One region of the Halobacillus trueperi genome, then DNA from elsewhere that is predicted to be linked to it. Evidence: riboswitches for the same ligand, from Rfam matches in the RefSeq annotation. Region 1 holds a riboswitch; each other region holds the start of a gene.
The links. A riboswitch is a leader RNA that binds a small molecule or an ion and turns the genes downstream of it on or off. The one in region 1 is predicted to bind S-adenosylmethionine.
Positions count from the first base shown of each region.

Region 2: another riboswitch for S-adenosylmethionine. It lies ahead of DYE48_RS07190 (5-methyltetrahydropteroyltriglutamate--homocysteine S-methyltransferase); the one in region 1 lies ahead of DYE48_RS09945 (O-acetylhomoserine aminocarboxypropyltransferase/cysteine synthase family protein).
Region 3: another riboswitch for S-adenosylmethionine. It lies ahead of DYE48_RS18755 (PLP-dependent aspartate aminotransferase family protein); the one in region 1 lies ahead of DYE48_RS09945 (O-acetylhomoserine aminocarboxypropyltransferase/cysteine synthase family protein).

Region 1 covers NZ_QUAE01000006.1:132,673-142,781, reverse strand. The annotation lists gene DYE48_RS09945 (O-acetylhomoserine aminocarboxypropyltransferase/cysteine synthase family protein) at 1-1,320, opposite strand, end outside; SAM riboswitch class I at 1,430-1,540, opposite strand; gene DYE48_RS09940 (DUF2188 domain-containing protein) at 1,675-1,872, shown strand; gene DYE48_RS09930 (NAD(P)/FAD-dependent oxidoreductase) at 2,551-3,771, shown strand; gene DYE48_RS09925 (hypothetical protein) at 3,808-4,263, shown strand; gene DYE48_RS09920 (TetR/AcrR family transcriptional regulator) at 4,328-5,173, opposite strand; gene DYE48_RS09915 (efflux RND transporter permease subunit) at 5,289-8,456, shown strand; gene DYE48_RS09910 (NAD(P)/FAD-dependent oxidoreductase) at 8,585-9,550, shown strand; gene rarD (EamA family transporter RarD) at 9,747-10,109, opposite strand, start outside.
Region 2 covers NZ_QUAE01000004.1:126,387-136,495, forward strand. The annotation lists gene DYE48_RS07170 (VOC family protein) at 280-684, shown strand; gene DYE48_RS07175 (hypothetical protein) at 888-1,094, shown strand; gene DYE48_RS07180 (MFS transporter) at 1,291-2,553, shown strand; gene DYE48_RS07185 (TetR/AcrR family transcriptional regulator) at 2,507-3,127, shown strand; SAM riboswitch class I at 3,231-3,333, shown strand; gene DYE48_RS07190 (5-methyltetrahydropteroyltriglutamate--homocysteine S-methyltransferase) at 3,430-4,551, shown strand; gene DYE48_RS07195 (aldo/keto reductase) at 4,642-5,628, shown strand; gene ahpF (alkyl hydroperoxide reductase subunit F) at 5,794-7,329, opposite strand; gene ahpC (alkyl hydroperoxide reductase subunit C) at 7,344-7,907, opposite strand; gene DYE48_RS07210 (hypothetical protein) at 8,293-9,027, shown strand; gene DYE48_RS07215 (PRD domain-containing protein) at 9,124-9,954, shown strand.
Region 3 covers NZ_QUAE01000026.1:162-10,270, reverse strand. The annotation lists gene DYE48_RS18775 (methyltransferase family protein) at 1-186, opposite strand, end outside; gene DYE48_RS21275 (hypothetical protein) at 353-511, shown strand; gene DYE48_RS18770 (hypothetical protein) at 508-729, opposite strand; gene DYE48_RS18765 (dicarboxylate/amino acid:cation symporter) at 1,322-2,560, opposite strand; gene DYE48_RS18755 (PLP-dependent aspartate aminotransferase family protein) at 3,222-5,000, opposite strand; SAM riboswitch class I at 5,138-5,248, opposite strand; gene DYE48_RS18750 (trans-sulfuration enzyme family protein) at 5,322-6,467, opposite strand; gene DYE48_RS18745 (NUDIX hydrolase) at 6,527-7,126, opposite strand; gene DYE48_RS18740 (EAL domain-containing protein) at 7,352-9,496, opposite strand; gene DYE48_RS21270 (hypothetical protein) at 9,609-9,779, shown strand.

The DNA.
Region 1 (10,109 bases):
ATGCTTACTTTTACCGTAGGATCTCCTATATCCAGTGGCATGGAAAATGGCGTTGTCCAGGTCCTGAATCAAGTCTTCTACAGACTCTAACCCGACAGACAAGCGGACAAGTTCTTCTGTTACACCAGATTTACTCAAGTTTTCGTCGCTTAATTGCTGGTGAGTCGTAGAGGCCGGATGGATGATTAAAGATTTGGCATCCCCTACATTGGCTACATGCGACCAGATAGTGCTCTGATCAATCAGCTTACGCCCTGCTTCGCGTCCTCCTTTAATCCCGAAGACAACGATCGACCCATGGCCGTAGTGGAAATATTTTTCGGCTAGAGAATAAGTGGGGTGATCTTTCAATCCTGGATAATTCACCCATTCGACACCTTCGTGATGGTTTAAATATTCGGCGATTTCTAAAGCTTGATCCGCATGCGTTTTCACTCGCAAGTGTAAAGTCTCCAGTCCTTGCAAAAGTAAGAAAGCGTTTTGCGGGCTGAGACATGCGCCAATGTCTCGAAGCAGTTGTACGCGCAGTTTTATGGCGAAAGCGGCCGGACCCACATCGACCCCGAACCGGATGCCGTTATAGCTTTCATCAGGTTCCGTAAACCCTGGGAATTTTTCATGATTCCAGTCAAAACGTCCACTATCAACAACAACACCTCCAATGGCCGTGCCGTGTCCACCAATCCATTTAGTAGCAGAGTGGACAACGATGTCTGCTCCCCAGTCGATTGGTCTGCATACATACGGGGTAGCGAATGTGTTATCGATGATGAAAGGGATGTGATGATCGTGAGCGACATCTGCGATCGCTTCAATGTCCAGTACATTCAAACTCGGATTCCCGATGGTTTCGGCAAAGATCGCTTTTGTATGAGGAGTAATTGCCTTGGCGAATGATTCGGGGTCATCCCCTTCTACAAAATGTACATTAATTCCATAGCGGGGGAGGGTGTGGACAAACAAATTGTATGTCCCTCCATAAAGGTTCGTCGAAGCAACAATGTCATCTCCGGCTTTAGCGACATTCAGAATGGCCATCGTGATGGCAGACATGCCTGAGGCTGTCGCCACCGCCGCGGCACCGTCCTCAAGAAGAGCGATTCGTTGTTCGAATACATCCACGGTCGGGTTTCCTATTCGTGAATAAATGTTGCCGGGTTCCGCAAGCGAGAAAAGATTTTGAGCATGTTCTGTATCATTGAAAACATACGATGTCGTCTGATAAATCGGTACAGCACGAGAACCTGTAGCGGGATCAGGTTCTTGACCGCCGTGAAGCAAATTCGTTTCAGGACCGAACGTATGGAATGGTAAACTCATGGGAAAATTCCTCCTCTGATTTTTTCCTAGGGCATCCACTTTATAGAAGGGGGAAAACGAAAAGCCCTCTTCTGTAAGTAAGAAGAGGGCTTTATGTATCTCATACCTCCCCTTATCTTTCAGATCATGTGACCTGTAGGATGTAGCACCTTTTCAAGGTTTTGCCTTGAAGGTTGCCGGGCGTCGTAGGGCCTAGTCCCTCTGCCGCTCTCGATAAGAGTTTTTTTATTCAATTTTTCTGACTTGTTTGAAATTATAAAGCCGTCCTTTCTCATTGTCAAACAATTTCGATACGTTTGAACCCTTCTTGCTGTGGGAATGGTTAATTAAGTCTATGAGATAGGAGTGAAGTTCATGAAACAATATAGTGTCGTACCTAATAAAGATGTAACCGGTTGGTTTGTAAAAATCGAGGATGTCGCTCCGACAGACCTTTATGATGAGCGTGATACCGCTGTTGCCAAAGCAGAGGAAATCGCAAAAGAAAACAAACCGAGCAAACTTCAAATCTTGGATCAAAACCATGAAGTTGAAGAAGAACGCACCTACTAATTAAAACTCCCCATCGCGGGAGTTTTTTTATGTACATAGAATGATTAGTTATTAAATTGTAAGACTTGATTTCAAGACTTTTGTGAGAGTTTAGGGGCTCCGGGAAAAGGTTCGCTTTCCGTGGGCGAGTGATGAGCCTCCTCGAGCTAACGCTCTGCGGGGTCTCATCTACCACGCACTTCCCACAGGAGTCTCACCGTTTCCCTCCGCCCCTTTTCCATATGAGGTTCTCGAAATCCCTCTAACAGTAACCTGCCGCTCCCCCACGGCGTTATAAAGTCGTTTTAACCATAGATTCTGCACGAATAAGGCGAGGAAACAGGGTCTGGGAAACGTCCGCATGAAAAGCGGAAGGAAATCCGGACGTGTGTGTTTTTCTACGTACTGATTCCAAGCACTGCAAATCATCGTTTCCCTGACCCCGTTTCCATGGCCAGGAATTCGTCATTACTTATTCCAACCACGCAAGGCTTACTCCGTAGAGCTTTGGAAGGGGCTTTTGACGCTCCCGCGGAAAGCAAGTCATCCCACCCAGCCCCCATCCACACAACAAACATCTCGAAACTGAGTCTTCCACAAACGGGAGCTTATTACAACAAACTATTACCGCTGACTCTAGAGTTTTCGTGGTGCTCCAGTTATGATGGAGGTAAACGATACATAGAGGTGTGTGCAATCATGAATCAACATTACGATGTCATCATTGTAGGTGCACGTGTGGCCGGCGCAAGTTTAGCTATTTTACTAGGAGAGATGGGGAAGAAAGTCCTCCTTGTCGATAAAGCCAGTTTTCCGAGTGATACATTGTCCACTCATTTTATGTCCCATACAGGATTTTTAGAAAAATTAGGCGTGCTTAAGAAACTCGAAGATTCGGGTTTGAGAAAAGTAACGAGGATGCGGACCTATATTGGAAGCAGTTTCGTAGAAGGGCCGAGGACCTCTTATACCATCATTCCAAGGAGAGACAAGCTCGACTCGATGCTGATTGAACGAGCGCTCACATTCCCATCCGTCCATTTCAAACCCGAAACGGCGGCTCGGGAATTGATATGGGAAGGGGGTACAGTTGTTGGCGTCACTCTAATAGAACACGGAGAACCACATGAAGTGTTTGGGGATTTAGTTGTTGGGGCTGATGGGAAAAACTCAAACCTTGCTCACTGGACAGGGTCAGAAAAGTATGAAGAAACGAAGCCTTTGCGCCCGGTCGTCTACGGATATTTTGAGGGGATAGAGCCTCTACCGGAACCTGCCACAGAGATCTTTCTTCATGAAGGTCGAATCGGCTTTGTTTTTCCTATGGAGCCCAATCGAGACTGCCTGGGCATAGAAATCCATCCAGAAGAATTCAAAACGATGATGAAAAACCCGGAAGAATCGTTTAAACAAACGTTTGATCAAATGTACGGAATGAAAGAAAGAATGAAAGGTGCCAGACTTCAAGGGAAGATGATTGGAACACCAGGCATGCCGAATTTTTTTCGAACGGCCTATGGAGATGGCTGGGCATTAATTGGCGACGCTGGTCACAGCAAAGACCCGAGTACAGGTTTAGGAATCAATGATGCTTTTATGCAGTCATTTTTATTGGCTGATGCATGCTTGAAAATAGATGAAAGAATCTCCAAAGAAGAGGCGATGAAAGAATTCGCAAGGAAAAGGGATGAGCAGCTTCTTCCTGGTTTCCAAATGACACTTCATTATGTCCAGTCCCTCAGAAAATGGACAGATAATGAAGTGGCCCTGTTTCAATCGATGGCAGCAAATCCAATGGTATGGAACAAACTCGTCCCGAATTTGTCCCGTCATTTAGAAAACGATGCTGCTGATTTTCCTCTTCTTCATACAGCGATGCAAATGGAAGCAGAACAGTTCGGTTTTAAAAAGGAATCCTAGCAAGAAAAGTCGAATGAAGGTAATGAGGTGATCAAGGTGGAATGGACGAAAGAAACCGCATTTACAAAATTGCAGGAAATCTATAATGATAAAGTCATGCAGGACGAAAAACGGAGAGTTTTCCAACAAGTGCACAACCATTTGCAACAACATCTCGATGATCTTGCGGTCCAATCGGGCTTGAAGGAAAAAGCGCAGGAACAGCTGAAATTCTTTAAGGAATATACGTTTATGCCTGGAGACAACTTGTTTCAGTCGATGCGCTACGTGTTCCTAATTGCTCGTGGTGAAAAGGAAAGAGATCCAGAAGAGACACGGCAGCACTTGAACCGCATCTACCGTTCGCTTTACCAGCCGGCAGGGCTGAAAAACCCTTATATTCCTGATTCCTTTTGGGAAACCCCTCTTGGTGTAGCTTGTTTAGTTGCAGAAGAAGGTGTAGAAGCTGTCTATCCAATTCTCGATGAAGTATTAGAAGCAGAGCGCGTATAACAAAAAAGCTCAGGCCATGCCTGAGCTTTTTTGTTATAACTATAGGATTGTAAAAAAAACTTCTTTATAACTGGTAGAACTTTTTGATGCTAGTGATAGCTTCGGTGAAACGCGAGGACCCTTCGAGGTTTGCGATCATTCCCTTTAGAATGGCAGAGCGAGGCTGATCCCTTTTCATTTCTTCCGTCAGGACATGCACGGTGTCTTTAATCTCCTGGTCCCCTTCATTGGCTAGTTCTTCTAAGTTCGATAGCAGTTGCTCTTTTTCTTCTCCATAGAGGTTAGCAGGTAAGAGCTGCCGCATGGTTCCTCCAGTTATGACTGGTTGGTCACCGCTCTTTTCGAAACCTTCCACAATGTAGTCCGTTCTACGTAACATGGCTTCCGACAGGGCCTCAAGGTCCAAAACAGCCCCCTCGATAATGATGAGATCCATATACCCTTTGAACATTCCCTGCAGAATCAAACTAACCTCCCATACGGTTTCATTCACCCGCTTTTGATAGATATTTTGCAGATGGCTTTTGTAAAAAAGATAGGAGTTCACCCGCATTTGAGTGAGGAATTGTTCGATATTTTCATTGAAGGGAATGGCCTGCTCCCGGATTTGCATAATGATGAATTCACGGTGATCGGCCAGTTCTTCGAATGTGACCTGCAATTGTTTCTTAAACTTCGTACGGGCATCAGCATCGAGTTTTTGAATCTCGTCAATGCGCGTCTGGATTCGCTGATAATAATAATTGAATATGTCGAGAAGCAAAGCATCTTTCGATTTGAAATGGAGGTAAAAAGCTCCTTTGGATATTCCACATGCACTTGCGATTTCTTGGACGGAAGTAGAGCTGAATCCTTTTTTCGCAAACAGCTTGATGGACTGTTCGATAATATATATTGATTTTTGTTCCATGGTTGTCGCTCCTTCAAACTTGGAGAAGTTGATGTTTTCTCTTGACCTCTGACCAGTTGGTCATTTATATTTTATAGTGTTATGACTAACTGGTCAATAAAGGGGAGAGTTGAGTATGAAACGAATCATCGATTTTTCGATGAATAACAAATTTGCGATTTGGCTTATGACAATTCTCATTACCGCTGCAGGATTATATGCAGGATTGAATATGAAGCTTGAAACGATACCGGATATCGAGCCACCGATCATTACGGTGACAACAACATATCCAGGGGCTACACCAGAAGAGGTGGCTGATCAAATATCAGAACCACTTGAAAAGCAAGTGAGCAATTTGAGTGGAGTGAAAACGGTCAGTTCTTCCTCTTTTCAAAATGCTTCTTCGCTTCAGTTGGAATATAGCTTTGATAAAAGTTTAGACGAAGCAGAGGATGAATTGCAAGAAGCCGTCAACCAGGTGACTTTGCCGGAAGGAGCAGAAGATCCTTCCGTATCACGTTTGAACTTCAATGCCTTTCCTGTTGTGAGTTTAAGTGCCATCAATGGAGATGGATCTCTTGAACAATTGACGAAGACAGTAGAAGAAGAGATTGTGCCGTCTCTCGAAGGGCTTGAAGGTGTCGCGGATGTGCAAGTTTCCGGACAGCAGCTTGAAGAAGTCCGAATTGATTTGGATGAGGAAGCATTGAATGAACGTGGTCTGGATCAAGATACCATTACAAGTTTCATTCAAGGGTCTGATGTTTCCTTCCCGTTAGGTTTGTACACGTTTGACGATACTCAAAAATCTGTCGTCATTGATGGAAATCTTACAAGTGTAGAAGAATTAAGAGAGTTGCAGATCCCTGCCATTCCTTCTGCGGAAGGGCCTCAATCAGGCCAACAAATGCCTTCACAAGGAGCGGATCAAATTCCTCCAGGAGCGCAGCAAGGAGGCCAGGGGCAGGGACCAGCGACTGGCGACATGCCGGTCATGGATGGCATCCCGACCGTTACCTTAGGTGAAATTGCTGATGTGGAGGTTGTAGGAGAAGCTGAATCTATCTCCCGTACGAATGGGGAAGATTCCATTTCCTTGCAGATTGTCAAATCTCAAGAAGCGAATACAGTTGATGTCGTAAACCTTGTAAAAGCAGAAACAGAATCTTTCCAGGAAGAACTGGATGGGGTAGAGTTCGTGTACTCCTTCGACCAGGGCGAGCCGATTGAAGAGTCTGTCAGTACGATGCTGAATAAAGCATTGTTTGGTGGAATATTCGCCGTCCTTGTCATCTTGTTGTTCTTACGCAACATCAAGACGACACTGATCTCAGTCATTTCCATTCCGCTATCCTTACTGATTGCCATTCTGTTCTTGAACTGGATGGATATCACGTTGAATATCATGACCCTCGGAGCCATGACGGTTGCGATTGGACGTGTGGTGGATGACTCCATTGTCGTTGTCGAGAACATATACAGGCGGATGTCGTTATCGGAGGAGAAATTAAAAGGAAAAGCACTGATTCGCGAATCGACGAAAGAAATGTTCATGCCGATCCTTTCTTCGACGCTTGTAACGATCGCCGTGTTCCTACCGCTGGGTCTTGTTGAAGGTACAGTCGGTCAAATATTCTTACCGTTTGCACTAACCGTTGTTTTCGCCTTGTTAGCGTCTTTACTTGTGGCTGTTACCATTGTCCCGATGCTGTCACATTCTCTATTAAAAGAGTCGAAAATTAAGGGACGTACACATGAAGAAGGGGCAGGAAAACTCGCTCTCTTTTATAAAAAGGTCCTAAACAGCACGCTGAACCATAAAATTATTTCAAGCATCATTGCTGTCTTGGTTCTTATCGGAAGTATCGCTCTTCTTCCACTTGTGGGAACAAGTTTTCTTCCTGAACAAGAACAGAAGATGGTCGTTGCAACCTTCAGCCCGGAACCGGGGCAGACGTCAGAAGACGTGGAAAGAATTGCTGAAGATGCACAGCAATTCTTTATGGACCGTGATGGAGCGGAGACAGTTCAATACTCTGTCGGTGGCGAAAACCCGATGAACCCTGGGGCTTCCAACCAGGCAATGTTCTACGTGGAATATGCCGATGATACCGAAGAATTTTCGGAAGAAACGCAACGCGTCATAGACAGACTGAATGCACAAACGGAAAATGGCGAATGGATGAGTCAGGACTTCTCTGGCGCAGGATCAAGCAGTGGTCTTGAACTACGTGTGTACGGTGATAATACAGAAGAAATCAAACCGGTCGTTACCGAAGTTGAAGAACTTATTGTAGATGAAGAGAAGTTGAGAAACGTCGATTCCAGCCTTTCTGAATCCTACGAGGAATACACGCTCGTAGCTGACCATGAACGTTTAAGTGAATTAGGACTCACAGCCGCACAAATCGGTATGGAGCTTGGACAGAATCGTCAGGAACCCGTGGTTACGACCATTGAACGGGATGGAGAGGAACTGAATGTCTATCTGGAAGTAGAGAAAGAAGACATTACTGGAATTGAAGACTTAACAGAGAAAGAAATTACTTCCCCAGCGGGTCAGACAGTCGCAATTAGTGAACTTGTCGAAGTCGAAGAGGGGACAACAGCTGATACGATTACACGGAGAAATGGACGTGTGTATGCAAGTGTCAGTGCAGAGATTACGGTGGATGATGTAGGGGCCGTTTCACAAGAAGTCAATGAAAAAGTACAGGAAATTGACACGCCGTCCGGTGTTGAAATTACGCAAGGCGGGGTAGCGGAAGATATCAATGAATCCTTCTCGCAATTAGGTTTAGCGATGCTCGCGGCTATCGCGATCGTTTACTTGATCCTCGTTGTCTTCTTTGGCGGAGGACTGGCGCCATTAGCGATTCTATTCTCCTTACCGTTTACCATTATCGGAGCGGTTCTTGGACTATTGATCAGTGGAGAAACGCTTAGTATTTCTGCCATGATTGGAGCATTGATGCTGATCGGAATTGTTGTAACCAATGCGATCGTTCTCATCGACCGTGTGATTTATAAAGAAAAAGAAGGCTTCTCTACCCGTGAAGCTTTACTCGATGCAGGAATGACAAGACTCCGTCCAATCTTGATGACAGCCCTGGCCACAATTGGAGCCCTGCTCCCGCTGGCGCTTGGATTTGAAGGCGGTTCGATCATCAGTAAAGGTCTTGGAGTTACGGTGATCGGAGGGTTAGCGAGTTCCACACTCCTAACACTACTCATCGTACCGCTTGCGTACGAAACATTAATGAAGTTCCGTAGACAGAAAAAGACACAAACTACGAAATAGATTTTGGTAGAATAAGAACATCCTCACATGACGAGGATGTTCTTTTTTTATACATTAGTAGAAAGTTAATCGTTTTTAATTATACGGCAGTGGGAATGGATTATAAATCGTTTAATGGAGGGGTTCGAATGGAACATTATGAAATTACGATCGTAGGTGCTGGACTGGCTGGCATAACAGCAGCACGAAGATTAAAGAAGCAAGGAAGAAGCAACCTATTGTTAACAGATAAAAGTAAAAGTGTAGGTGGACGATTGGCAACGAGAAGAGTAGCAGATGGACGAGCCGATCACGGGGCGCAATTCTTCACCGTAAGAACAGGTGAATTAGAAGAAGAGGTGCAGGATTGGCTCGATCAAGGATGGATTAAAGAATGGTTTGGAGAGAAATACCCTCGCTACACCGCTGTTCAGGGCATGAACGGCCTTGCGAAGCAGTTAGCCTCAGATCTTCCTACTTCCCTACATACGAAAGTAGTCAAACTGCTTGAAGTAGAGGGAGGATACCGTATGTATAGTGAAGACGGGAAGGAATGGCAGTCAGATAAAGTACTTCTGACGATGCCGGCCCCTCAAATCATTGAACTATTGAAAAATAGTGAGGTGGAGGTTGATGAAGAAGAACTGAAGCAACTCAAGAACATTTATTTCGAACCGACGTATGTGGGCATTTTCCAATTCAGAGAAGAAACGGAATTGCCGGACGGTGGCCATGTAGATGTTGGTCTGCCTGAAGGGATGGAACGGCTGGTTGATCATCGGAAAAAAGGGATATCAGATGATACGATTGTGAGCGTCTATATGGAAGCGGACTGGTCACGTAAGCATTATGGGGAAGATTATGTGATGTCTTTAATTAAAGAAAAAGCAGCAGGGTACTTGAACTGGAAGCAGCTGGAGTCCGAACAGTTGAAACGTTGGAGATATGCCCAGGCCAAAAAAGTGATGCGGCAGCCTTATGTTGATCTTTCAGGAGATGGACGTCTCGTAGTCGCCGGGGATGCGTTCTTGAGACTGAATGATGAAGCAGGGCGCACGCGCTTTGAAAGTGCTTATCTGTCAGGGAAAGATGCGGCAGCTTACTTGAGTTGGTGAGCTTACATTAGGTGTTTTGCATAAAAAAAGCGAAAGGTCATCCGTTTCGAGGATGACCTTTCGCGCCAAAGGAGCCCCGGATCGCGCCAAAGGAGCCCCGGATCGCGCCAAAGGAGCCCCGGATCGCGCCAAAGGAGCCCCGTGTCAAACGAGAAAAAGGTTGGGCGGAATGTGTGTGCATTCCGCCCAACCTTTTTTAACTTGCTTTCGCTTCGTATTTTTTCAGTCTTTTCATTCTCGTGACGGTATAAACCGCAAGTCCTGCCCATATAAGGGTGAAGGATACAGCGTGAACATCCGTAAATGGTTCATCATATAGGAAGATGCCTATGATCAGCATGATGGTGGGTGCGAAATATTGAAGGAACCCTACCATCGATAATGGAATTCTTTTGGCCCCTGCCGAAAATAAAAGAAGGGGGATCGCTGTGACGATTCCGGCCCCGAAAACGATGACCGTCGTCCATGACCAAAAGTCGATCGAGGACCATTGCCCTGTCTGCTGTTGAAAAAGAAAGACCACTGCAATCGGTGTGACAATCAGCGTTTCAATCGTCAA
Region 2 (10,109 bases), on a different contig from region 1:
AAAAGTGCCTTTCCCCACACAGGTGGAAGGGCACTTTTTTTATTGTCTTATAGATTAATGTTTCGTAACTCGTGTTCAATGTCCTCTAATGTTGCTTAAACGCCCCCTATCGAGAAGTTATCGTCCATTTCTTACTCCGACCAAAGTTGTATATATTTTTCATTCTTTCCGCTAATGGGTTTTCCCTCGGAATCTATTACTATTGGTTAAAAAGAGGGCATTCAATCATGGCTGGTTTCAATGGGAAAATTGCTCTCGGTAAGCGGGAGGAGAAGAAGAATGAAGTTTCCAAGCTTTGAGGCATCACAAATAAGGATAGCAAGACCTACCGATCAATTAGAAAAAGTCACTGAATTTTATGAGGCAGGACTTGGTTTAGAGAGAATGACAGACTTTGCAGGACACAGAGGATATGAGGGTGTGGTTTATGGATTACCTGGTCTATCCTACCAACTCGAGTTCACCAGGCATGAATCTGGCAGTCCTTGCCCTGCACCTTCTAAGGATAATTTGCTGGTTTTTTATATAGAAAATCGGGGTGAGGTGCTGGATGTAACTGAAAGACTCCATGATATGGGATACAAGAAAGTGGAATCTGAAAATCCATATTGGAAGGAAAAAGGGATAACCATTGAAGATCCAGATGGTTGGAGAGTCGTTTTGATGAATACGAAAGGGATTTGAAATGAAAAGGTTAGTCAGATCAAAAGAAAGAGAAAAGCATAGAAACACTATGCTTTTCTCTTTCTTTTATTCTTCCGAGGTTCACCCATTAAAGCTGTTGCGGGAGCTGAAACGCTGTTCGGAAGAATCTTTTAAATGGGAGGGAATGCTTGTTTTAGATTGGCATGGTTTGAAATAATGAAAAGCTGTAAGGAGGGATGTGCATGTTGTTCTTTATTATTCTTGCCTGCATGTTATTAGGTTGGTTAATTATGATGACTGGTCCTTTGATAGGAGGAATCATCACTTTTGGTATTGTTGTTGGTTGCTTATTTAGGGGGGTGTTTCTCATCAGTGAAATACATAAACAAATAGTCAAAGATGAAAGAGAGGGAGACTCAGACAGCGACATGGACGAGGGTCCGTTTTGAGTTTGATCGCTGCATGGCCTTTGATAAGTAGTAGTGAATATAGGGACGTAAAAGCATGGATGTAAAAATTTTGCCTTCATGCTTTTATGGGCGATTTTACTCTTTTTAAAACAATGGTTGCAAAACGACACCAGTGTCGATATAATACAACTAACAAAACGACATCGGTGTCGTTTAATTGAGAGGGGCCCAACCTATGGAACGTTTATGGAAAAACAAAGGGTATATGACCTTGATGTCCGCGCAAGCCATCTCGAGCATTGGCGACTGGCTCAGCATTGTCGCGATTATCACGCTTGTCGGGTTGAAATGGGATGCGTCACCGCTTGAAGTGTCTTTCGTCTTTTTATGTTTAGCTGTGCCGATGGCTTTGTTTGGAGCGGTTGCTGGAATGGTGGCTGACCGCTTCAGCCGCAAAACACTTATGATCGTATCTGATGTCGTGAGGGCGGCTTTAATACTGATTTTGACGATCGCGACATCGCTTTGGATGGTTTATGCAACCCTACTTACGATCGGAATCTTCTCCGCAGTCTTCATTCCTGCGAAAAACGGGAAATTGAAGGAAGTGGTGCCGGAGGAGGATATGAAAGGGGCGATGTCGATCACTTCGATGATTGACTCGTCGACGAAAATACTCGGCCCGCTCGTCAGTGGATTGCTTGTTACGGTTTTCGGCGCCCAGCAAGTTTTTATCATCGACTCGGCCACGTTTCTCGTGTCTGCGGTCATCCTCTTGTTTGTTCCAAATGCGCTTCCTCTGGAAACGACCGAAGAAGAAAAAGAGAAAGCGTCGTTCAAGAAAGAGTTCGCGCTCGGCTTTTCTTTTCTTAAATCGAACCGCTTTATGATGACGGGTTTGATTCTTGTCGGGCTCAGCCTGTTGATTCTTCAATCGGCCGATTCTCAGCTGATTGTCTTAATTCGTGAGCTGACGCAGGTGTCCCCCGATTTGTTCGGTTATCTAGTGACGGGGTCTGGTCTCGGCATGTTCTTAGCAGGATTTTTGTTAGCGAAGAAAACGGATTATAAAGCTTATCCGCTCATGCTCCTTGGGGTTTGTGGAATCGGAGCGAGTTTTGGGATTATGGGGATGCTTACCTTTTATGACCTCAATTATTCTATCCTTTGGGGACCGGGACTCGGATTCACCGCGGGTTTCTCTGCAAGTCTGATTTTTGTTCCGTTCCAGGCGACTGTCCAGGTGAACACGCCTGTTCATATGACCGGGCGCGTGTTTGGGGTCATCAATAGTGTCATGACGACTGCGACCATCATTGGGCCTCTTGTCGGAGGATGGATCGCGACGATGATTGGCGTCATTCCGACGTTTACCATTACAGCAAGTCTCCTTGTCTGCGTATCCATCGTAGGATTTGTAACGAAGCGAAAAGTAGAGGGAGGGAAAGCACATGTCTCCACGAGTGAGCAAGGAACACCTGAAGCAACGACGAGCTGACATCATGGAAGCCGCAAGGAACGTATTCATCAAGCATGGATACGAGCACACGACGATGAAGCATGTCATGGAGTCGGCTGGCGTCAGCCGCGGCGGTCTCTATCAATATTTTTCAAATAAAGAAGACCTATTTGAAGCTTTGCTTGAAGAAGGGCTGACGGACGAAGCTGAAACGACAGAGGATTCTCTTGAAAAAGTAGAATCCTACTGGGACCTGCTTATGCAGCTTTTGTTCGGGGAAGATGGCAGTCCGAATACAGAGATGGACCCTCTCGCACCAAGCAAGCTTGAGTTCTTTATCACGGGACGTAACAATGAACGAAGACGTGCGTACGGGGAAAAACGTTATGAAATGGGTCTGCAGATTTACGATGGACTCATCACAAAAGGACAGAAATCCGGTGAGTTCAGTGATCGCTATGAGAGCCAAATTATTGCGCGTTCGATCATCACTTTCATTGACGGGCTGGCACTCGATCATGCCATTTTGCCCGAAGAGAAGGTAAAGTTGAAGGAGCAGTCGGTTCTGTTCGTGGATTATTTGAGAATGGCGTTGATTGAATCCTCCTCTTGAAGAGGGGGATTTTTATTTAAGGAAAACAAGAGAAAAATGTTCAGAATCGGTTGTCAATTTCAATTGAAGTCCTGTATAGTAATCTTTAACAATTCAATCATGTTTCTTATCCAGAAAGGTGGAGGGACTGGCCCGTTGATACCTTAGCAGCAGACTTATAGAAAGTACTGTGCTAATTCCAGAAGCGTTCAGCTTGCAGATAAGAAGGGAATCGTTCGGCGGTTACTTAGCCCCTCTTCTTATTTAGAAGAGGGGCTTTTCTTATTGGAGCGCACAAACTATGAAAGAAAGAAGGGTTATAAATGTCTGTAACAACCGAAAAGAATGTGAAGAGAACACCATTTAAAGGAGACCATGTAGGAAGCTTCCTACGGCCAGAACGATTAAAAGCAGCACGTATCCAACAGGCAGAGGGAGAAATAACGGAAGAGGAATTGCGTCAAGTGGAAGATGAAGAGATTGTAAAATTAGTAGAAAAACAAAAAGAAGCAGGATTGAAAGCTGTCACGGATGGCGATTTCCGCCGCAGCTGGTGGCATTTTGATTTCCTCGAAGGCCTCGATGGGGTAGAAGGTTATGAACCTGAAAAAGGTCTGAAATTCAAAGGAGTGGAAACGAAAGCCCGTGGAATTAAAATTACAGGACAGGTAGGTTTCAGTGATCATGAGATGGTCGAACATTTCCGTTTTTTAAAAAGCATTGCCGGTGATGCTGTTGCCAAATTGACAATCCCGAGTCCGAACATGCTCTTATTCCGTGCGGATCGGTCGGAAGGCATTTATGATGACGATGAAGAACTCGTCAATGATTTAGTGGTGGCTTATCGAGGATTCATAAACAAAATTTATGAGGAAGGCTGCCGCTACCTACAGTTTGATGATACGTCATGGGCGACGTTTTTCTCAGAAGAAGGACGTGCTTCAATGAAAAAGAAAGGCCAAAACCCTGAGGAAGTGGCCGAGCTGTGTGCACGTGCCATCAATGAGTCGATTGCCAACAGACCGGATGATCTGCTTATTACCATGCATATTTGTCGAGGCAATTTCCGTTCGACCTTTATGACGAGTGGAAGCTATGAAGCGGTATCGGAAACAATTTTTGGTGGCTTGGATGTTGATGGTTTGTTCCTTGAGTTTGACGATGAGCGCTCCGGCGGATTTGAGCCCCTTCGTCATATGAACCGCCAAGACTTATCCATCGTTCTTGGTTTAATTACATCAAAGTATGGAGAGTTGGAGGATCCAGAGCGCGTGAAGGCTCGTATTCTTGAAGCTTCAGATTATGTACCTTTGAGCCAGCTGTGTTTGAGTCCTCAATGTGGATTTGCATCAACAGAAGAAGGTAATGAAATCACAGAAGAACAGCAGTGGAAGAAAATCGACCATGTTGTCAGGATTGCAGAAGAAGTGTGGCAGGAGGGCTGATGTAGACTTAATCTCCTTGGAAGGAATGTTTCATTTTTCTTATAGTTGGTTATACAACTATAGGTTCTTTTTAAAAGGAGGAATGAACACATGAAATCACTGCAGGATGCATTGAAACATAAAGTAGGACTTGGCACAGCCCCTTTAGGAAATATGTTCAGGGATGTCCCGGAAGAAGAAGCCCGTGAAACGATACAAACCGCCTGGGATCAGGGCGTCCGCTATTTTGACACTGCACCTTTTTATGGAGCCGGTTTAGCGGAGATGCGTGTCGGTGACGTGTTATCGAAGTATAACCGTGATGACTATGTATTAAGCACAAAAGTCGGTCGTTATATGACGGATGAGACAGAAGAGAACGAAGGGCTTTTTGAACATGGCCGGAACAATAAAGTCATTACCGATTACACGGAAGACGCAACGAAACGGTCGATCGAGCAGAGCCTTGAACGACTGCAAACCGATCGTTTAGACATGGTCTTCGTGCATGACGTTTCTCCTGATTTCCACGGAGATGAATGGGTGGCTAAATTTGAAGAAGCGAGAACCGGAGCTTTCCGTGTATTGTCACGTCTTCGGGAAGAAGGAGTCATCCGTTCGTGGGGCCTTGGCGTTAACACGACAGAACCGATTGAACTTGCGATGGAGCTTGAGGAAACAAGGCCGGATGTCTGTTTATCCGCAACGCAATATACACTCCTCCAGCATGACCGCGCGTTACAGCGCATGATGACGATGGCAGAAGAGAAGGATGTAGACATCGTTGTCGGCAGTCCTTATAACTCTGGTGTCTTGTTTGGTGGAGATCACTACAACTATGAAAAAGCCGGCGCAGATATCATTGGAAGAGTAAATCAATTGAAGGAGATTGGCGACAAGTACGATGTGCCGTTAAAAGCAGCTGCACTCCAATTTTCAACGGCCCATCCAGCCGTAAAGTCGGTCATTCCCGGCTCGACTCGTCCGGATCGTATTAAGGAAGATTTGGAGATGATTCAGCGGAAGATTCCGAAAGCGTTTTGGGATGAACTTGTGGAGAGAGGCTTTGTTTCGCCGCTTGCTCCTCTGCCAATTTAATCAGTAAAAAGGAGGAAGCCGTTAGTGGTTTCCTCTTTTTTGATCTTTTCATGTACCTATTTTTACTCCTCATGACACCTTCTTATATGAGTAACTTCCGTCTAGCTCATGTTGACAATAAAAAAGAAGAGCGACCATTGTCGCTCTTCTTTGGTATAAAGGTCATTAGTTACGAATCAAGTAATCAAACGCACCCAGCGCCGCGTTCGCACCATCACCCATAGAGATGATGATTTGGTTGTGTGGGCTGTCAGTTACGTCACCCGCAGCAAACAATCCTGGCACGTTTGTTGCGCCGTGTTTGTTTGTGATGATTTCACCGATGCGGTTCATTTCAACCGATTCATCCATCCATTCGGTGTTCGGTACAAGTCCAATTTGGACGAATACACCTTCAAGGTCGATGTGCTGTTCTTCACCAGATTCACGATCGATGTATGTGATTCCATTCACATTATCATCGCCGGTGATTTCTTTGGTTTGAGCATTCGTTTTCACTTCAGCATTAGGGAGACTGTTCAAGCGTTCTTGTAAGACTTCATCTGCTTTCAGTGTGTCTGCGAATTCAAGCACAGTTACGTTTTGTACGATACCGGCAAGGTCAATCGCTGCTTCGACACCAGAGTTACCGCCACCGATGACGGCTACGTCTTTGCCTTCAAACAATGGTCCGTCACAGTGTGGGCAGTAAGCAACACCTTTGTTCTTGTACTCGTCTTCACCAGGTACGCCGAGTTGACGCCAGCGTGCACCTGTGGAGATGATGACGGTTTTACTTTTCAGTACTCCGCCGTTTTCGAGTTCAAGTTCGAACATGTTATCATCGTTCTTCTGCAAGCTTTTCGCACGTTGAAGGTTCATGATATCGATCTCATAATCTTTGACGTGTTCTTCGAGGCTTGCGGCGAACTTCGGTCCTTCTGTGCTCTTCACGCTGATGAAGTTTTCAATCGTCATCGTATCAAGGACTTGCCCGCCGAAACGTTCAGCGACGATTCCGGTACGAATGCCTTTACGTGCAGAATAGATGGCTGCACTTGCGCCTGCAGGGCCACCACCGATGACAAGAACTTCGTAAGGCTCACGGTTTGTGAATTCCTCTGGAGATGGACCTTCACTGATTTTCGCTACGATTTCTTCAAGCGTCGTGCGTCCACCACTGAAGAATTCTCCGTTAAGGTGTACAGAAGGAACGGCCATGATGTTTTTCTCTTCCGCTTCTTCCTTAAACGCCGCACCGTCAATCATCGTGTGCGTAATATTCGGGTTCAGCACGCTCATGATATTCAGGGCCTGAACAACATCCGGGCAGTTGTGGCAGCTTAAGCTGACAAACGTTTCAAAATGAAACTCTCCGGAGATGTTTTTAATTTGGTCGATCATCGTATCGTCGATTTTCGGAGCTCTACCACTCACTTGCAGCAAAGCAAGAACCAAGGACGTGAATTCATGACCAAGCGGAACACCGGCAAACGTAACACCTGTTTCTTCTTGCGGGCGGTTCACGCTGAAGCTTGGTGTGCGTTTCATTTCTGTGTTTTGTACTGTGATTTTCGGTGACATGGATGCAAGCTCATCCGTGAGAGCCAGCATGTCACGGGAGACTTTATCGTCTCCCGTGCTGACTTTCAGTTCGATGTCACCTTCTAAAAGCTTTAGATACTCTTCTAATTGTGCTTTTATTTGTGCATCGAGAACCATTTATATTCCACTCCTTAAATTTTGCCGACTAGGTCAAGGCTTGGTGTTAGTGTATCTTCGCCTTCTTCCCATTTTGCTGGGCAAACTTCACCAGGATTGTTGCGTACGTATTGAGCAGCTTTGATTTTTCCGATAAGGCTGCTTGCGTCACGGCCGATTCCGCCAGCATTGATTTCTACTGTTTGGATAACGCCGTCTGGATCGATGATGAATGTACCGCGCTCAGCTAGTCCATCTTCTTCGTTCAGTACGTCGAATTGACGGGAGATCTGCTGAGATGGGTCACCGATCATTGCGTAAGTGATTTTGTTGATTTTTTCAGAAGCATCGTGCCAGCCTTTGTGTACGAAGTGAGTATCTGTAGAAACAGAGTAAACTTCAGCACCTAGTTCTTTCAGTGCATCGTAGTTGTTTTGTAGATCTTCAAGTTCTGTCGGGCAAACGAAAGAGAAGTCTGCTGGGTAGAAGCAAACAACGCTCCACTGTCCTTTGAAGTTTTGTTCTGATACGTCAACGAAATCACCGTTTTTGAATGCTTTCGCCTGGAATGGTTGTACTTCTTTACCGATTAGAGCCATAGTAGAATTCCTCCTGTAAAGTATGTTTGATTAGCTGCTGGAATGTTGCAGCTTTTTATAATAATTCTAATTCAGTAGCTATTATTATATAAAATCGACTTTTTGTCAACAATGACAAAAATCTGTCGAAAATTAATTCTCAGCTGACTGAATGAGAATGATTATACAAAAATTTCTCACGTTTTCTAGTGTAACAAGAAATATGGAAAGGGTTTAGTAATTAGCCTTCCCGATTTTCATTTATTATAGAATCATATTGAGGAAATAAATTCATGTAAAGGTTCAGTTTCTTTTGTTCGGGTTTTGTAAAGGTTGTGAGGGAAGTAAAGGGGAATGGCGGATGGTGTCGAATAGTACATAAGCATTCAAAAAGAGGAGGATGAGAATGACTGATAACAAGAAGAACATAGTGGCTTTTGCGCAGCCTTCCGAACAGACAACCCCTTTTCGTCATGGCCAACCACTGTCGGAGGAAGTCATGGACACGTTCTTGCCTGAGACTTACAATGACTTCGTTTCTTTTATTGTACAAAGAGTCGGGGAAGTGTATCGGCCGCTGTTGATGGAGTTCGTGGAGGATCACGATCCCCCGGAAGACAAACGCCTCGCGCTTGAGTTGAATTTGTTTTGGTGGCGCGTCCTATATGATGTTTCTGAAATTGAGAACGTAAGCTTTGTGGAGGATTTTTGTATGGAATATAAGCAAGATCTCAAGCAAACCCCTTTGATGAAAGCATGGCTTGAAGAATGGGAGAAAGCCGCACCGAAATTCTACTATATTGGCCACAAATTCGGAGCAAACGCCTTCGTTGCTGTGGACATGGAGACAGAAGAAACGGTAGAGGTGGTCATGATTGATAGAAGGGTGAAGGAGCCTGAAAAAGGCAGCATAGCCGTGGGGACACTCATTCCAGTGGGTAATGCTCTCTATTTTCCGGTGACCGGTTTCTATTATTTTGATCCAGAAGTAAGTAAAGAATTGGCCCGTCCGCTCATGTACCATTATGAAAAGCATATGGAAGCATCCCCTGTGCTCGAGGGATTTGTGCATGTTCTCTCCATTGCCCTGCAAATCGAACGTATGATTTTGGATAAGACCACCCCTTCCTCCCTCTCTTAATGTTTCCTCTTTGCTCTAACCGCCCATACCATTGTCATAGAAGACTCTCTTCGTGGTAATATTGAAGGAGTAACCATTCGAGCGGAGGAGCTTACTATGCGCATTTTTAGAATCCTGAACAATAATGCAGTCGTTGTCTATGATGGTCCCCAGGAGAAGATTGTTATGGGGAAAGGCATCGCTTTTCAAAAGAAGCGGAACGATATTGTGCCGAAACATAAAATCGAAAAGATATTCCTCTTACGTGATCAGTCTTCAGAAAAATTCCAACAGCTTTTATCCACTTTACCGGAAAAGCATATAGAAGTTGCAGAACGAATCATTAGTCATGCGGAAGGGTATTTGGAAGCGCCGTTAAACGATCATATTCATATTGCGCTTACTGACCACTTATCTTTTGCATTGGAACGCCTGGAGCAAGGGTTCCCGATTCAAAACAAGTTGACGAATGAAATCAAGTTCCTATACAAGAAGGAATTCGAAGTAGGGATGTGGGCAAAAGAAGAGATCAAACGTGAGCTTGGTGTCGAGGTCCCGATGGATGAGGTCGCTCACATCGCGCTTCACGTTCATACCGCTAAAATGGACACGCCGTCGATGAGCGAATCGTTGCAGACGGCGACCATTTTGCGTGATTTTGTTGAGCAGGTCGAAGCGATTGTTGGGCTTACCATTGAAGAAACGAGCATCAACTACCAACGCTTGATTACCCATCTCCGCTTTGCGTTGAATCGTGTGGAAGAGGGCAGCAACTTCGAACCGATTGATGAAGATATGCTGGAGCTGATTCAAACGAAATATAGGGAAGCTTATGAGACGTCCGAGAGAGTAGCCCGCTACTTGAAGGAAGAATACGGCGTTGATTTTCCAGATTCTGAAATCGCCTACATCGCTTTGCATATCCAGCGTCTGTTAAACGTAAATTAATTTTATAAAGGGATTGACGATAGCGTTTTCATTGGTTAAAATGAAATTGTTCAAAGTTGAATATTGCAGGATTGTTACTGGTAAAGCAGGCAAGACCTAAAATGTGTAGAGTTGGCTAGGTGACTCGTGTATGCGAATGACCTATCCATACTGTG
Region 3 (10,109 bases), on a different contig from region 1:
AATCCCAATGTCCCATTCCTGCATAAAGAGAGAAAATACGAGCGTCACGACCACGGCCGCGAGGATCAGCAGAAAAGAGCGGCGTTCATAAGAACCACTTTCTCCCGACCGATCATTTCTGAAGATAAAAAACTCTGCCAGCCAAAAGGCCGTCACTACTAAAAACAATCCATCAAACAGGGTCATGGAGCACCCGCCCTCTCTGGATACTATCTTCCATTGTTCCCTTTACATTCTGCAGATAAACCGTAGCTTCCCACTCATTTTCAAACATTCCGCCCCCTTCCTACCCTCGCATAATTGTTCAGTTTCCATTACAATAGCAACAATAATGAAAAAGGGGTTAAAGAAGTTGGACATTTTTTATAGTGTTTTTATCATTTCCGCAGTCATCGCCACTTTCTTAGTGATCTTTAAAAAAATTACAAAGTCCACGTATTGGACAATGGCGATTGTAGGCGTCTTATACATAACCATTCTATTATTCAGTTTTTTCTACGATTCTCCTTAAAAATTCTTGTTTTGTTTATTGATAGCTTCACGGATATGATAGAGTTCCGCGTACATGGCCGTAGCATACACACTGATGATACTTAAGAACATAGAAAGGACGAAAACGGAACCATCAAGACCGAATCCGAGAACGGATGAAAATCCTATGATAGCACCAATAATGACACCGATTCCTGTTAGAAAGATTATTTTTTGTAACGTCACTGAATAAAACATCGTATCACCTCTTCCAAGTTATCTATCTGTTACTATACCCATCAGAGGCTTTGGATACACGTCACCCCTCTCCCATTCTTCCTTACTTATATTCTGCTTTCTCAAACGAAACCCTTTATGTCCAAACAACAAACCTAGTAGCTTTCCATAAAAAAAGCCCAGCTACCTCAAAAGGGCAGTAGGACTCCTCTTATTTTTAATTCCCAACCTTCCACAAACGCTCCTTATTCTTGAAGTATCAGTTTCGAGGCTTTTATTGAGTGGATGGGGGCTGCGAGACTCCCGCGGGAGAAGGAGATAGGCAAGATCCCGCAGGACGTAGTCCGAGGAAGCTCGTCGCTCCCCCACAGGAAAGTGTTCAAATGCGGAATCGCACTGGGAGTGTCTGGGCGAGGGAGCTAGACGAGTTGCTTCCCAGCCACCCCTATCGCTCAACTCAGCAACGAACCCCTAAACATCTCGAAATCAAGTCTTCCACTACCCTGCCATTTAGTTTAATAATTTTTAAAGGAAGAATAAGTCCATTGGAGATATAATTTTATAAAAATAAAAAAAGTGCAACCAAAAAGGTTGCACTTTTGTTTATTATGCTTTATGCTTCCATACGTTTGGCATCTTCATCAATGCCGTGTTTTCTTTCAGATTCAGCGACTACGACGGCACATGCTGCGTCACCTGTGATGTTCAAGGATGTACGTAACATATCGAGCAGTCGGTCGATACCAATAATCAGCGCGATTCCTTCGACAGGCAGGGATACTTGGTTAAGAACCATAGCTAGCATGATCAATCCTACACCAGGGACTCCCGCAGTACCGATACTCGCAAGAACTGCCGTCAGAACGACCATGACCAGTTGCGCAAATGCAAGATCTGAACCATAAACTTGAGCGATGAAAATCGTCGCCACACCCTGCATAATCGCTGTACCGTCCATATTGATGGTTGCACCTAAAGGCTGGACAAAACTACTGACAGGCTTCGGTACATTCAAGTTTTCCTGTGCTGTTTTCATGGAAATCGGTAGCGTTGAACTACTGCTTGACGTACTGAAACCGACCGTCATCGCAGGGAAGAACCCTTTGACGAACTTGATTGGATTCATCTTTCCAAGGAAAGCGACCGCAGAACCGTACGTCACCACTCCGTGGATGATCAACCCCAGGATGACGACAATCATGTACATCCCCATCCCTTTCATACCGTCGATCCCCATCGTTCCGATTGCAGAAGCGAGGAGACCGAAAGCACCATAAGGAGCAAAGCGCATGATCAAGTTTACAAGGAACATCATGATTTCATTTCCTTGTTCGACAAGCTTGTAAATCCCTTCTGTCTTCTTGCCTAGCATCGCTAGTGCGAAACCGATAAAGATAGCGAAGGCAATAATCTGAAGCATGTTCCCTTCTGTCATTGCCTGAATCGGGTTTGTTGGGATGATGTTCGTAAATGTTTCAACGACACCAGGCGCTTCTTGAGCTTCATACTCTGCACCGGCAGGGTTGATATCAACATTTCCCGGTTGGAAGAGATAGGCTAGAGAAATCGCGATACTAATTGCAATCGTCGTTGTGACAAGGAAGAATGCAATGGTTTTCCCACCGATTCTACCTAGTTTCTTAGGGTCGCCAAGAGAAGCGGTACCTAGGGTGATAGAAAAGAACACGATCGGTACAACCAGCATTTTAATGAGATTTAAGAATACCGTACCTAAAGGACCGAAAACATAAGCATCTAACGTACTGAACAGATCCGGTGCAGCTAAATGCAGACCCAGGCCTACAATCGCACCAAGAATCAAACCTATAAAAATCTTGGTTGTTAGTTTCATGAAGTAACCTCCTACAACATTATGAAAACGCTTACTTATTATTTTGTTTAAAAAGTGAAAAATTTCAAAGGCGACATGTACCCAGTCATGTCAAAAAAGCATTAAAAAAAGACTTACTTACAATATGGGGTTCGGTACCTTTGAGCCTTGATATGAATGTGTTTCAGGCTCGTCATAGATGGTTGCAACCAGCGCGTGTGGAAATGTGCTTTATAAATTATAACATAGAATGAGTGAAAATTGAATAGAATTTGATGGCAGTTTCTTATACAACTATGTTCCAGTTGGTGTTGTACAACTTTCAATGGCCATTGAAACCGCGGGATACATAGTCATTTCTAGATTATGAGAATGTTTAGAATTTATTACATATTCATGAACTCCCCTTTATCCATGCATATAGTTTTATCCCGTTGCATAAAAAAACGGCCGCCTTTGCGACAGCCGTTCTTTATCAAGAATCCACTTTTTCCGCTTCCTCAATTCCCTCCGCAAACTTTCCCACTGATCTGGATTTTTGGAAGCTCTTCGATAAATTCTTACAGAAACTTTAGCCTTTTCCAACAGTCCATAACACGCTTTTGCTGAAAAACTTCCTCCGTAATGACCTATAGTGATGAACATTTTTTCAGCCCCATGTTATATCCTCTATTGTTGGGTTTTAGATTTCACATGCGTACGTATCGATGGTTCCCCGTAAGCGCTGGGCTTCTTTATACGTACAACGGTTATGAACCACCTCAAGTCCTGCTTCACTTGCGATCTGGGCCGCCTTCGGTGCGATGACGCCTTCTTGCAGCCAGAAGACGTCCGGACGTATATCCGCAGCTTCCTTAGCAATTTCAATGGCTGCTTCCGGACTGCGGAATACTTGGACGACATCGACTTTGAATGGAATCGATGTTAGATCTGGATACGCCTTCTCTCCAAGTACTTCTGTTTCTCTTGGATTCACAGGGACGATTTGGTACCCCAGCCTCTGCATTTTTCGAGCCAGACGATGACTCGGACGTGAAGGTTTTCCGCTCAACCCGACCACCGCCAAACGTTTTGGACGCGTTTCTCCATCTTCTTTGGTTTTGGAGGAGCTTAAAGCCCAATTGATGACTCCTTCATCATTTTCAGTAATCGCCGTTTGTTCCGTTTCTCTTCCTGTCGCTTTTGCAATGGCTCGATCAAGGTCATTGATCAAATCTTTGCTCGATTCGAGTCCTATAGATAAGCGAATCAATTCCTCTGTCACTCCACTTGCCGCAAGGTCTTCGACGGACAATTGCTGATGCGTCGTTGAAGCTGGATGGATGATCAATGATTTCGCATCTCCAACGTTTGCTACATGAGACCAGAGTGAAATATTATTGATCACTTGTCTCCCGGATTCCCTTCCGCCTTTGATGCCAAAGTTAACGATCGAACCATATCCTCCATCAAGGTAACGGTTGGCTAGCTCATGAGCGGGATGTGAGGGTAACCCTGGATACGAAACCCATTCCACATCAGGATGACCTTGTAAGTATTCCGCGATCTCCTGGGCATTGTCCCCGTGCCGGGCGACACGTAAATGCAACGTCTCCAACCCTTGCAATAACAAGAAAGCATTTTGCGGGCTCAAACATGAACCAAAGTCACGAAGCAGCTGGACACGCAGTTTCGTAATATAAGCAAGTGTTCCGAAATCGGCGGTATAAACGATTCCGTTATAACTGTCATCAGGCTCTGTGAAAACCGGATACTTGCCGTTTCCCCAATTGAACTGTCCTCCGTCTACGACAACTCCTCCAATGGCTGTACCGTGACCACCAATCCATTTCGTTGCAGAATGGATGACGATGTCGGCCCCGTGCTCAATTGGCCGGCATGTATAAGGGGTGGCGAATGTATTGTCAATTAAAAGGGGAAGGTCATGATCATGAGCTACGGCCGCCACCTTTTCAATATCCAGCACGTGAAGACTTGGATTTCCGATCGTTTCAGCGAAGACAGCTTTCGTTCGGTCTGTAATGGCTTTGCGGAAATTTTCTGGTTCCTCTGGGTCGACAAAACGGACTTTAATGCCATATCGCGGTAAAGTGTTAGCGAATAAATTATAAGTCCCGCCATAAAGGTTTGATGCGGCAACCACTTCATCTCCTGCACCTGCGATGTTCAGGATGGATAGAGCAATGGCAGACATTCCGGACGCCGTCGCAACGGAAGCGACTCCACCTTCTAGGAGGGCCATCCTTTTTTCAAAAACATCAACGGTCGGATTTCCGATACGGGAATAGATATTTCCAGGTTCATCGAGGGCAAAAAGGCTCTGGGCATGTTCTGTGTCATGGAAAACATAAGAGGTCGTTTGATAAATCGGCACCGCCCGAGATCCTGTCGTCGGATCGGGAGACTGTCCTCCGTGTAAAGAAATCGTATCTACATCATAGCTTTCAAATGAATTCGTCATGATTATTTCCTCCTCAAAAAGTTTTCTATTCTTATAGATATAGTTGTCTTTAAGCGTGTAAAAAGATTATGGACCTTTTTCCGAACAGCAAAAAACCCTCTTCCTAATAAGAAGAGGGTTTGTCATTTCGATTCCTCCTCTTATCTTCCAGATCAATCTGATCTGTAGGACTTAGCACCTTTTCAAACCGATGTTTGAAGGTTGCCGGGCTTCACAGGGCCTATTCCCTCAGCCTCTCTTGATAAGAGATGTATGCAGTTAATTGATTATGTTGAGAATTATAACGGACAAGAATCAGAAAAGTCAATTATTTTCGACAATTTATTTTTCCGAATCTGTTATCGCTTCTTTCAGCTGTTCAATAATATCTTCATGATCTTCAATTCCGATCGACAAACGAATCACATAATCATTGATGCCGATTTTCTCACGTTCAGCATTCGATAACGCACGATGAGACGTACGTACAGGATATGAAACCGTCGTTTCTACGCCCGCCAATGTAGGAGCAATTTTCACCCATCCGAGAGACCGGAAAAACGCCTCGATATCAATAGAATCATCAAGCTCGATGGTCACAATGGCTCCGTTTCCTCTTTCCGATACCTTTTCAGGATAATAGACGGTACGGACCGAATCATGGTCACCAAGGGCTGTTGCTACTTGTTTTGCATTGTGTGATTGTTTCTTCATCCTAAGACCTAAAGTTTTGGCTCCACGTTGAGTAAGCCATGCTTCGAAAGGGCTGAGATTCGCACCAAACGTGACAACTTTTTGGGTAGCGGCCTGAACCAAATCCTCATTCCCGACCAGCACTCCGCACGTCACGTCACTGTGACCACCTATATACTTCGTCCCACTATGTACGACAAGGTCGACGCCACGCGTGTACGGCTGCAATAAGTATGGGGTCGCGAACGTATTATCAACCATCGTTTTCACATTCTTTTTGCGAGCAAGAGCGACGAGGCCTTCAAGATCTTCCACCCGTAAAAAAGGATTTGAAATCGATTCCGTATAAAGCAGCTTCGTTTGGTCTGTGATCGCCTCTGAAACCTCCTCCAGATTTGAAAAAGAAACCATCGTTACATCAATCCCGAACGTGGGCAGCTCTTTGGTGATCAGCTTGTGTGAACCTCCATAAACATCCTCTGCGGCAACGATATGATCCCCGGGTTTTGCAACTGCGAGAATGCCGGCAAGGATGGCTGACATTCCGGATGAAGACGCTACTCCGGCTGGTGTTTCTTCCAGTTCAGCAACGGTTCCAGCAAGTTCATCTGTATTGGGGTTGCGCTCTCTCGTATATAAATAAGGGCTGTTTCCCTCATAATAACTTTCCAAGTGATCCAAATCTTTGAATGTAAAGGCGGACGTCTGGTAAATCGGTGTACTCTTGCTATTCGGTACAAGGCTTTGATCCGCCTTATGGTGGACTATTTTCGTATCAAAAGATGTATTCGTCATCGTTCGTCTCCTCTCTCTATCACTTAATCAAAAATTATATAGAACAAGCTGGAATATTGTCAAAGTTTTGCGACATATTCACGAATCGCTTGGAAAACATACCGCTCATATCCTTTCTCATGTGGGACAAGATTTTTACGATTCACTTCTTTTTCTTCACCATTAAGAATAGAGACCCCCTTCACGCTCCGTGGTATATCCATCAAACCTTCCATATCGTCCAGTGGCACAGAAACGATGTCCTTCACCTCTTCTCCGATCGTAAAGGTCCTGTCATTTGTCCATGGAAAGAGGTAAATGCGGCAAATCTCCCGGTCTACGAGAACCCCTTCCTTCAGTTCCTCCTTGTAATCGCCTTGATGGATTAACTCTTCGGGCACAACCGTCAAACCGACTTCCTCGTCAATTTCCCGGACACCAGCCAGAAGTACATCCTCCCCCGCTTCTATATGTCCTGCAGCGGTAATATCAAACAAGCTCGGGAAGTCCTTCTTGTGATCAGCTCTTTGTTGAAGCAATAAATGGATCGTTTCACCTTCCTTGTGGAACATCCAACAATGAAACGTTTCGTGCCAATCCCCGTCCAAATGCACCTTCTCCCTTTCTTTTATTCCAATTGGCTGCTCATTTTCATTATAAATGGTTAGCATTTCTGCCATAAGAATCCCCCTATACTCCAAATCCATTTGAATCGCTCTTCCTTTAATAGAAAGCATACTTGAAATAGACCTTCCCTGCATAAAGAAAATGCTCAGAGCCTGATACTCTGAGCGTGGGTCGACCGTATGCTTTCTTGCTAAAATGAATATCCATGATGAATACCCTCCAAAAGAGGTCACAGATCATGGACGGTTTTAGAGTGGTAAATTCGATGATCACTCATGTTAATTGTGTACAAGGCTTGCCGGTACAGGTTTACTGAAGTAATAGCCTTGATATTCATAACAGCCTTTTTGTTTTAAGTAAGCAATATGTTTACTTGTTTCCACACCTTCAGCAATGACTTGCAGGCCGAGACTTTTCGCCATACTGATGATGGCATTGACGATCGGCACCTCTTCCCCTCGTTCACCAATTTGATTGATGAAAGAACGATCGATTTTTATCGCATCCACAGGCAAACGGTTCAAATAACTGAGGGAAGAAAAACCGACACCGAAGTCATCCAGATGTACTTTAATCCCTTTTTTACGCAAACTGTTCAACGTGTCTGTGCTGCGGTCGAAATCTTGAAGGACCATCGTTTCCGTAATTTCGAGGATCAAGCTGTCAGGAGAAAGCCCTGAACTTTTGAGGGCTTCAAGCACTTTTCTGGGAAGATTTAAATCTTTGAACTGCTGGGCAGACAAATTCACCGATATTTTCAAATCCGGTCTACGATCTTCCACCTGCCATCTTTTTGTTTGCTGACAAGCTTCCTTCAATACCCATTCACCAATTTCTATGATCATCCCTGATTCTTCAGCAAGACTGATGAAATAATGGGGAGATAACAAACCGTAATCCGGATGGTTCCAACGGATGAGTGATTCATATCCGATCACCTGCGATGTTCTCCCGCACACTTGGGGTTGATAATGAAGCTCAAACTGATTGTTATCAAGAGCATGATGAAGGGATTGTTTCAAGTGAAGCTCTTCTCTCATCTGCTCACTCATCTTTTCTTCATAAACCGCATAGCGGTTCTTTCCGCTTCTCTTCGCTTTATGCATCGCTGCATCCGCATGGCGTAAAAGAGTCTCTCCGCTATAATGATCTCGAAGACGGGCCGGGGTGAACGCGACACCGATACTCACGGTATTGTAGAACTCTTTATCTCCAATAAGGAAAGGGCGTCGCATTGAATGAATAACGTAGTCACTGGCTTCCCTTAGTTCTTCAATGCTTCTGACATGTTTGAGGAGAACTACAAATTCATCACTGCTGATCCTGGAAATCACCGCATCATGCTTAGCGAATGTCTGCCTCAAGTAACGGGAGAACTGACGAAGCAGCTCATCCCCTTTCGTGTGCCCCCATGAATCATTGATCATTTTAAAATTGTCAATGTCGATGAGTAAGAGCGCAATGTTGTTCTCCTTTTCATTTATGAACTGAATTTCGTCTTCAAGGATTCCTGACAAATAGCTGCGCGTGACAAGCCCTGTCAAAGGGTCATACTGAGACAACATCTCCAGCTTCTTTTCCGCCTGCATCCGGGAAAGCTCATTCGCTGTCCGATCAGCAAAAATTTGAAAAAGAGCCTTGCTCAATGGCCCGCTCGTCTGTGTCCGGTTATCCATAATCGCAAGAATTCCGATCACTTCACCATCTGAATTAAGTAAAGCTTTCCCGTGATAACTCTCCACTCCATAATCGTTGATCGTGATATCTTCAGGGAAAAGTCTCCCTACATCATTAGGATAATAACATTCATGAGTCAACGTTACTTGCTCACAAGGCGTATCTTTTAACGCGTAGTGCAGCCCTGAACTAATCTCCCCTTTGTGAGACAAGGAGATCGCTGTCACTTGATCTTTGGCTTCTCCAGTCAATTCTCCGACCAGCACAGTTTCTACACCAAGCACAGAAGATAAATATTTCACAAGAAAGTCAAAGAACTCCTGTCCATTGTATGAAAGGAAAGCATCTCCGATTTCCACAATCGCTTTTTTAATCCGGCCCAATTCTTCAATGTAAGCAGAATCAGGAGCACCCATACCTGTATATCCCATAATCTTTCCATCTTCATCAAAGAAAGGCGTGACGATATCCTTCCTCCATTCGTACTTTCCATTGTTCAACACACGATAATTCATATAAAAAAAATGACGATCTTCTCTCGTCATCGCATGATGGTCCAAATATGCTAAATCATCCTTATGTATGAGTTGCATTAGATCATGCCGGTCCAAGATGGTTGAATCCAGCTTCCATTGATCTTTCAACCTTTCACTCACATAGATGTTCTCTTTTTCTATATCCAAGAACCATATAGGGATGGAAAGCTGCTTTAGTGTATCCCATGGATGTTCAATGATCCGAGCCATTCCGTTCACCTACTCCAAAAATTTTATTCCCTCTTCCTAAATATCGGAAAATTAGAACTAAAGTTTAATCCTTTTTTCACGAGGAAAACTACCTAAAAAGGAGGAAGTTTCTATGAAACAGAAAAAACAAAGACGAGGTACTGTCGAACAGACCAATGAAATGGCACAAGTGTTCAACCGAAAGTTGAGCTACAACCAATCCTTCTCCCATCAGGCAGATGATTCGGAAGTCCATTCTGAAAGCGATGCTCTCTACCACCACTATTCCGATGATGAAGATTAAGAAAGTGATCTCGAGTGCGAGATCACTTTTTTAGTGCCCCCCTCCTTAATGACCGAAAATTCTGTTATCATATGAGTGAAACACCTACAAATTTTTACAATAATCTCTAGAACACTGTGATTTTTTAAAGTTATTAAAGAATATGGCAGGATTGCGGAAGACTTGATTTCGAGATGTTTCGGGGTTCGTTGCTTGGGATGAGCGTCAGGGGTGGCTGGGAAGCTACTCGCTTTCCTGTGGGGGAGTGGTGAGCTTCCTCGGACTACGTCCTGTGGGATCTCACCTATCTCCTTTCTCCCACGGGAGTCTCGCAGCTTCCCAACCACCCCC